DNA from 2 places in the Arthrobacter sp. Y3221048 genome. Region 2 is predicted to be linked to the other one. Evidence: riboswitches for the same ligand, from Rfam matches in the RefSeq annotation. Region 2 holds a riboswitch; the other holds the start of a gene.

Region 1 (3,395 bases), on a different contig from region 2:
GCTGCAGAACATCATCGAGGGCCCGGTCCAGGTCCAGAAGCGGCCCAAGGCCGAAGCCGTGCGCGATGCCAGGTCGTTGCTGGACCGCGTCGGGCTGTCCGGCAAGGAAGACCAGTACCCGCATCAGCTCTCCGGCGGGCAGCAGCAGCGGGTCGGCATTGTCCGGGCCCTGGCGCTCAAACCCTCGCTGCTGTTGTTCGACGAACCCACGTCGGCGCTGGATCCCGAGCTGGTGGGCGACGTGCTGCACGTCATCAAGGAACTGGCCGACGAAGGCTGGACCATGGCCCTGGTGACCCACGAGCTGGCCTTCGCCCGTGAGGTGGCCAGCGAAGTGGTGTTCATGGACGGCGGCGTGGTGGTGGAACGCGGGCACCCCGAACAGGTGCTGCGCGAACCGAAGGAAGAGCGCACCCGGCAGTTCGTCCACCGGCTGCTGAACCCGTTCTAACGCCACGCCCCATCCAAAATTCATCTGATGTCCATTGGGATGGCAGAATGTAAACTTCCATGCACCGTTCCGCATGGCAGGCTCGTTCCGGCCGGAAGCTTCCAACCCGCGTTTTCTCCTCTGCGGAAACCTCCGGCCACGAAAGGCAGAACCATGGCCACTTCCTTGGCTACCAAGTCCTTGACGGCACAGACGGCTTCCGAGGCGCACGATCTTCTCAATGCCGCGGTCGAAGAGTTGCAAGAGATCGCGGCCCTCGACGGCGACTGCGGCATCTTGGTCACGCGCACCGGCCCCGGACAGTTCACCGTGGAGTTGAGCGACGACGTGCCCTACGGCATCACCCAGGAATCCCATCTGTACTAAGCCGCCGGCGGGCCGGCCTTGTTTTGTGACGCCGGCAGGACCTCCGAAATGAAGCAACGGCCGGCCCCGGTGGGATAATTTCGCCCATGGCTCCAGCAATTGCGTACCAAGGTGAACCCGGCTCGAACTCCCATATGGCCTGCCTGGAAGTGCGCCCCGGTTGGGAAGCGGTGCCCTGTGCCAGCTTCGAGGACGCCTTCGCCGCCGTCACGGGCGGCGAGGCGGAACTGGCCATGATTCCCATCGACAATTCGATCGCCGGCCGGGTGGCGGACATCCACGCGCTGTTGCCCAAGACCACCCTGCAGATCGTCGAAGAGTTTTTCCTGCCCATCCGCTTCAGCCTGCTGGGCATACGCGGGGCCACGGTGGAGCAGGCCCGCGAAGTGCACAGCCACATCCACGCGCTGGGCCAGTGCCGTAAACTCATCCGCCGGCTCGGCCTGATTCCGGTGATCGCCGGCGACACCGCCGGCTCCGCACGCGAGGTCGCGGAGTGGAACGACCCGACCAAGGTCTCGCTGGCGCCGCCGATGGCCGCCGAGCTCTACGGCCTGGAAGTGTTCGCGGAAAAGGTCGAAGACGATCCGACGAACACCACCCGGTTCGTGGTGCTGGCCGACCGTCGGCCGGTCCCGTCCCGCGAGGAGCTGCCCGGTCCGGCCGTGACCAGCTTCGTCTTCCGGGTGCGGAACGTGCCGTCGGCGCTGTACAAGGCGCTGGGCGGATTCGCCACCAACGGCATCAACATGACCCGGCTGGAGAGCTACATGGTGGGCGGCGAGTTTGCCGCCACCATGTTCATGGTGGACGTCGAAGGCCACCCGGACGACCAGGCCATGGTCCACGCCTTCGAGGAACTGGACTTCTTCACCACGGAGATCCGCCTTCTGGGCGTCTATCCGGCGCATCCGTTCCGCCAACAGACCGTGCGCCCGGACGGCGTCGCCCGGTAGCAGTGGGGCAACAGCCGTCGGGCCGCCTCGAGTAAACCGCGGCATTTGACGAACTGTTACCGACGTTTGACCCAGGCCCTTCCCCGCTCTTAGCGTGGAGACGAATCAAGAGCGCCAACTACACAGCCCTGGCTGGTTGGCCGGCAACCCTCTACCGTAGCGGGGTGCTCCAGGTGATGATTCGGCCCGCCGGGTATGTCGGCAGGCAAGTACGCGTATCCTCCCGCAGCAGCTCGGCAGCAGCGGATGCGCCCAAGCCCCAAGGACGCCATGTCGCTACACAATGACCTGACACCAAACACGTTGCGCTCCGCCTTCGGCCGCTTCCCCTCAGGAATCGCGGCGCTGTGCGCGATCGTCGACGGCGAGCCCCAGGGCATCGTCGCCTCCTCGTTCACCGTCGGCGTCTCCCTCGAGCCGCCGCTGGTGATGTTCGCCGTGCAAAACACCTCCCGGACCTGGCCGGTGGTCCGCCGGGCCGACCGGATCGGCGTCTCGGTGCTCGGCACCGGGCACGACGGCGTCTGCCGCCAGATCGCGTCCAAGAACGGTGACCGCTTTGCCGGCCTCGGCCTGCACGGCACAGACGACGGCGCGCTGTTCCTGCACGACGCGGCGCTGTGGCTGGACTGCTCGGTGCACCAGGAGGTCCCGGCCGGGGACCACCACGTCGTGCTGCTGCAGGTGCACGGCCTGTCCACGCACGACGGCACCCACGAGCCCCTGGTCTTCCACGATTCCGGGTTCCGCCGGCTGGAACAGCCAGCCTTCGTCTAGGACGAACGTTACCGCTCCGGCGGCAGCGGCCAGCTAGGGCAGCGGCCTGCCTCGGGCAGCCACCCACAGGGAGTACCACTCCTGGCGGGTCATCGCCGCTCCGACCGCCTCCGCCTGGGCGCAGGCCCGGATCCGGTCCGGGCTGCTGGTACCGACGACCGGCCGGATGCCTGCCGGATGCCGCAGCAGCCAGCCCAGCACCACGGCTTCCGGCGGGCAGCCCTTGTCCCGGGCAAGTTCCGTGACCAGGGCAGCGGCCGCGTGATCCGCCGGGAGTGAGGCGTCCGCCCGTGCGGAAGCATCCGTTGCCGCAGCCCCCTCTGCCGCCCGGACGTGATGTTGTGCGATCCCGGCGGCGGGTGTTCCCGCGCCGGCCGCCGCCCCGGCCAGGCCTGCCGCACGCCCGCTGTAGCGGCCCTGGGCCAGCGCGCCCCAGGCCTGCAGTTCCACCCCGTTGGCGGCGCAGTATTCCAAGGTGCCGTGCGGGAAGCTGGTGCCCGTCCCGTCCGGGTGGTTCACCAGCACGCCGGATTCCAGCCAGTCGCGTCGGTACAGGCTCATTTCCAGCTGGTTTACCGCCAGTGGCTCATCCAGCGCCGACTGCAGCCAGCGCATCTGTTCGCCGGACATGTTCGAGACACCAAGACGGCGGACCTTCCCGGCCATCCGGAGCTCGTTGAACGCCGCGGCGATCTCTTCAGCCGGCGCCAGCGGATCCGGCCGGTGGATCAGCAGCGTGTCCAGGTGATCGGTGTGCAGCCGGCGCAGGCTTTCGTCGGTGCGGGCCAGGATGGCTTCGCGCGAGGAGTCGTATTGCCCGACCAGGCCGGGTACCGGCAGCCGGA
Region 2 (3,395 bases):
CGTGCCGCCGCCGGCCTGCCCGCCGGGCAATCGGTCACGGAAGAAGAGGTCCGCTTCCCCTCCGGGACCGTGCAGTTGGCGGGAACCTGGGCCGAGCCGGCAGGAACGGTCCGTGCCGTGGCGCTGATCCTGCCCGGTTCGGGACCGATCGACCGCAATGCCGACCATAAACGGATGCCTTTGGGCATCAGCCGTGACCTGGCAAACGCGCTGGCCAACCACGGGATCGCTTCGCTGCGCTACGACAAGCGCGGCACCGGCGCCTCGGATGGAACCTTTTGGGCGGCCGGTTTCCGTCAGAACACCGACGACGCCGCTGCCGCCCTGCGATGGATGGTCACGCAAAAGACAGGGGACCTGCCGGTGTTCCTGGTCGGCCACAGCGAAGGCAGCTACCACGCAGCGGCCGTGGCGGCAGATCCCGGCACGCGGGTGGATGGTGCGGTGCTGCTTTCGGCCTCGGCACAGACCGGCTTTGAGACAGGCAGGTGGCAGACAGCCCAGATCAGCGACTCGCTGCCCGCATTCCCGCGCTTGCTGCTGAAGCTCTTCCGCCAGAATCTGGTCAAGATCCAGGCGAAGTCGGTGGAAAAACTTCGGACCACCACCGAGGACGTGGTGCGCATGCAGGGCCGTAAAATCAACGCTCTCTGGCACCGCGAGTTCATTGACTTCGACCCCGTTCCGTACCTGGGGCGCTTGCAGCTGCCGGTGCTGGCCATCACGGGCGCCAAAGACGTGCAGGTGGACCCGGCCGACCTGGACATCATCGCGGCCACCGTTCCCGGCCCGGTGACCACGCGGAAGATGGAGGATCTGTCGCATCTGCTGCGCCGCGACCCGAAGGCTCCGACCCTCTCCGACTACAAGCGCCAGATCCGCGAGCCCGTGGACGCTGAGCTGCTGGAGCTGGTGGGACGTTGGATCTCCAAGCAGGCCGGCACCGCCTCCGGGGCGTCCGGCGGGGCTGGAACTTCTGCCCCCGGGCAGCTGGCTCGTTAGCCACTGAGTGCACGGAGGGCCCCAGAGCTGCCGGATGGCATTGGAGGCGCCCGAGACGGGATTGCCTACCTCTCGGTGAGGCGGCAGTTCGCGGGCGGTTCCGGTGCAGAAGAGTCGCGGGTAGGGTCGAGCCATGGCACACCAGAATGACCCTAAAGTCGTCCGGCGGCTGCTGGAAACCCCGGGCCGCTGGGCCGTCGTCGGCCTGTCCACGAACCCGCACCGGGTGGCCATGCGCATTTCCCGGTACCTGATGGACCAACTGGACATGGAAGTCGTCCCCGTCAACCTGAAAGGCGACGACGTCCTCGGCCTGACCGGTTACCAAAAGCTCGCGGACATTCCCGGCGAGATCGACGTGGTGGACTGCTTCGTGAACTCGCAGAAGGTCGGACCCGTGGTGGACCAGGCCATCGAAGTCGGTGCCAAGGCGGTGTGGCTCCAGCTGGGCGTGGTCGACGAAGCCGCCGCGGACCGGGCCAAGGCGGCCGGCCTGGACGTAGTCATGGATACCTGCCCGGCAATAGAGGCCCCGCGCTTCGGCCTCTAGCCCGCGGCGTCCGCCCGGCAGCCCTCAACATTCCGCCCGCCGGGCATCGCCGCCTTCACATGATGAGGCGCCCGTAACATTACGCCGTCGAACGTCACGGCCTGTCACGTGCTTCCCGGCGCCGGATCGGCCCCGGCATACTCAACTCCGAGATCAAGAGTCCCAACGACAAGCTCTGGCTGGTTGGGCGGCAACCCTCTCCCGTAGCGGGGTGCCCCAGATGAGGATCCGGCCGCGCACAACACCGTGCCCGGCAAGTACGGCCCCCGCCAAGCTGCGTCCCCAACCGTGATGGTTGCTGCGCCGCAGGCAGGCGGGAGCCCCGCCTCGAGGAGCGAACATGACCGCCGTCGTGACTGAAATCAACCCGCAAACCGGCCGATCCCCGTGGGCCGGGCAGGCTACCGCCGAAGAACTGGCCCACTGGCAGCAGATAGCCGAAGGCGTTGCCGCCGCACTGGCGCCGGACGTGCTGGAGCGCGACCGCCGCAATGCCGACCCGCACGCCGAGGTGGAGCTGCTGCGCAACTCCGGGCTGCTCAACCTGATCATCCCGGCCGAATGGGGCGGCGAGGGCGGGCACTGGGAAAGCGCGCTGCACGCCGTGCGCATCCTGGCCCGCACCGACGCGTCGATCGCGCAAATTCTCGGCTACCACTACGCGAACCTGGGCGCCGTCGTCTTCTACGGTGATGCGCAGGTCCAGGAACGCTTGCTCCGTCGCTCCGCGCTGGGCCGCTGGTCCTGGGGCGACTCCGTGAACCCCGTGGACCCGAATCTGGAACTGGTTCCCGACGGCGACGGCTACCGGCTGAATGGCATCAAGCACTTCTCTACCGGCGCTTCCGTCGGTGACGCCATCCTAGTCAACGCCGTGATCGCTGCCGGGCCGGAGCAGGGCACGTTCCTGGCCCTCGCGCTGGAGCATGACCGAACGGGCATCGAATACCTCGGGGACTGGGACGCGCTGGGCCAGCGCCTCTCGGCCAGTGGTTCGGTGAAGTACGACGGCGTGCAGATCACCGCCGCGGACATCATCGGCGAGGTAGGGGACGAGCCTTTCTCCACACTGGTCACCCCGTACATCCAGCTGGCCTTCGGCAACCTCTACCTGGGCATCGCGCAGGGGGCGCTGGAGCGCGGACGCCGGATCACGCTGGCGCGCAGGAACTCCTGGTTCCTCAGCTCGAAGGAGACCTATGCCCAGGATCCGCTGACCCAACGGGTCTACGGCGAGCTGGCTTCGCGCGTTGCCGCGGTGGAAGCCCTGGCAGATCGGACGAATGCAAGGTTCGACGCGGTCATCGCCGTCGGCGCGCAGCTGACCGCGGAATCTCGGGCGGACATGGCGATCGAGATCGCGCGGCTCAAGGTCGTGTCCACCGAGGTCGGTGTCGACGTGGCGAACCGTATCTTCGAGACCACCGGCTCGTCCTCCGCGAAATCGGAGGTTGGGCTGGACATTTTCTGGCGCAACATCCGCACGCACACGCTGCACGACCCGGTCGACTACAAGAAGGTCGAGGTCGGCGCCAACTACCTGCTCGGCGACGTCCAGCCGATTTCGCTCTACACCTGAGCCGCGCCTAACGCTGCCATTACAGCCCGGTGGCCCGCGGGCCCCATAGCGACTCCCGCCGACCGCGGGCCCATCATTACTACCCGCTGACAGGCGGGCCCCATCCCGACTACCCGCTGACCGGCGGGCCCCATCACGATTGCCCGCCGACCGCGGGCCCGTCACCCCCGCCCTCGCGACAGAACCTCCAGGAGAACCAGCATGACTGAAACCATTGACGACATCGCCACGGCCTTCGGCGCCGCAGCCGCCAAATACCGTCCG

Evidence for each region. A riboswitch is a leader RNA that binds a small molecule or an ion and turns the genes downstream of it on or off. The one in region 2 is predicted to bind S-adenosylmethionine.
Region 1: another riboswitch for S-adenosylmethionine. It lies ahead of AC5RVS_RS05285 (flavin reductase family protein); the one in region 2 lies ahead of AC5RVS_RS01780 (acyl-CoA dehydrogenase family protein).

What each region holds. Positions count from the first base shown of each region.
Region 1 is NZ_JBNHHX010000002.1:145,084-148,478, reverse strand. It holds gene AC5RVS_RS05300 (amino acid ABC transporter ATP-binding protein) at 1-451, shown strand, start outside; gene AC5RVS_RS05295 (hypothetical protein) at 605-817, shown strand; gene AC5RVS_RS05290 (prephenate dehydratase) at 904-1,773, shown strand; SAM riboswitch class IV at 1,877-1,991, shown strand; gene AC5RVS_RS05285 (flavin reductase family protein) at 2,044-2,550, shown strand; gene AC5RVS_RS05280 (aldo/keto reductase) at 2,584-3,395, opposite strand, start outside.
Region 2 is NZ_JBNHHX010000001.1:378,458-381,852, reverse strand. It holds gene AC5RVS_RS01790 (alpha/beta hydrolase) at 1-1,002, shown strand, start outside; gene AC5RVS_RS01785 (CoA-binding protein) at 1,136-1,552, shown strand; SAM riboswitch class IV at 1,704-1,818, shown strand; gene AC5RVS_RS01780 (acyl-CoA dehydrogenase family protein) at 1,893-3,131, shown strand; gene AC5RVS_RS01775 (acyl-CoA dehydrogenase family protein) at 3,333-3,395, shown strand, end outside.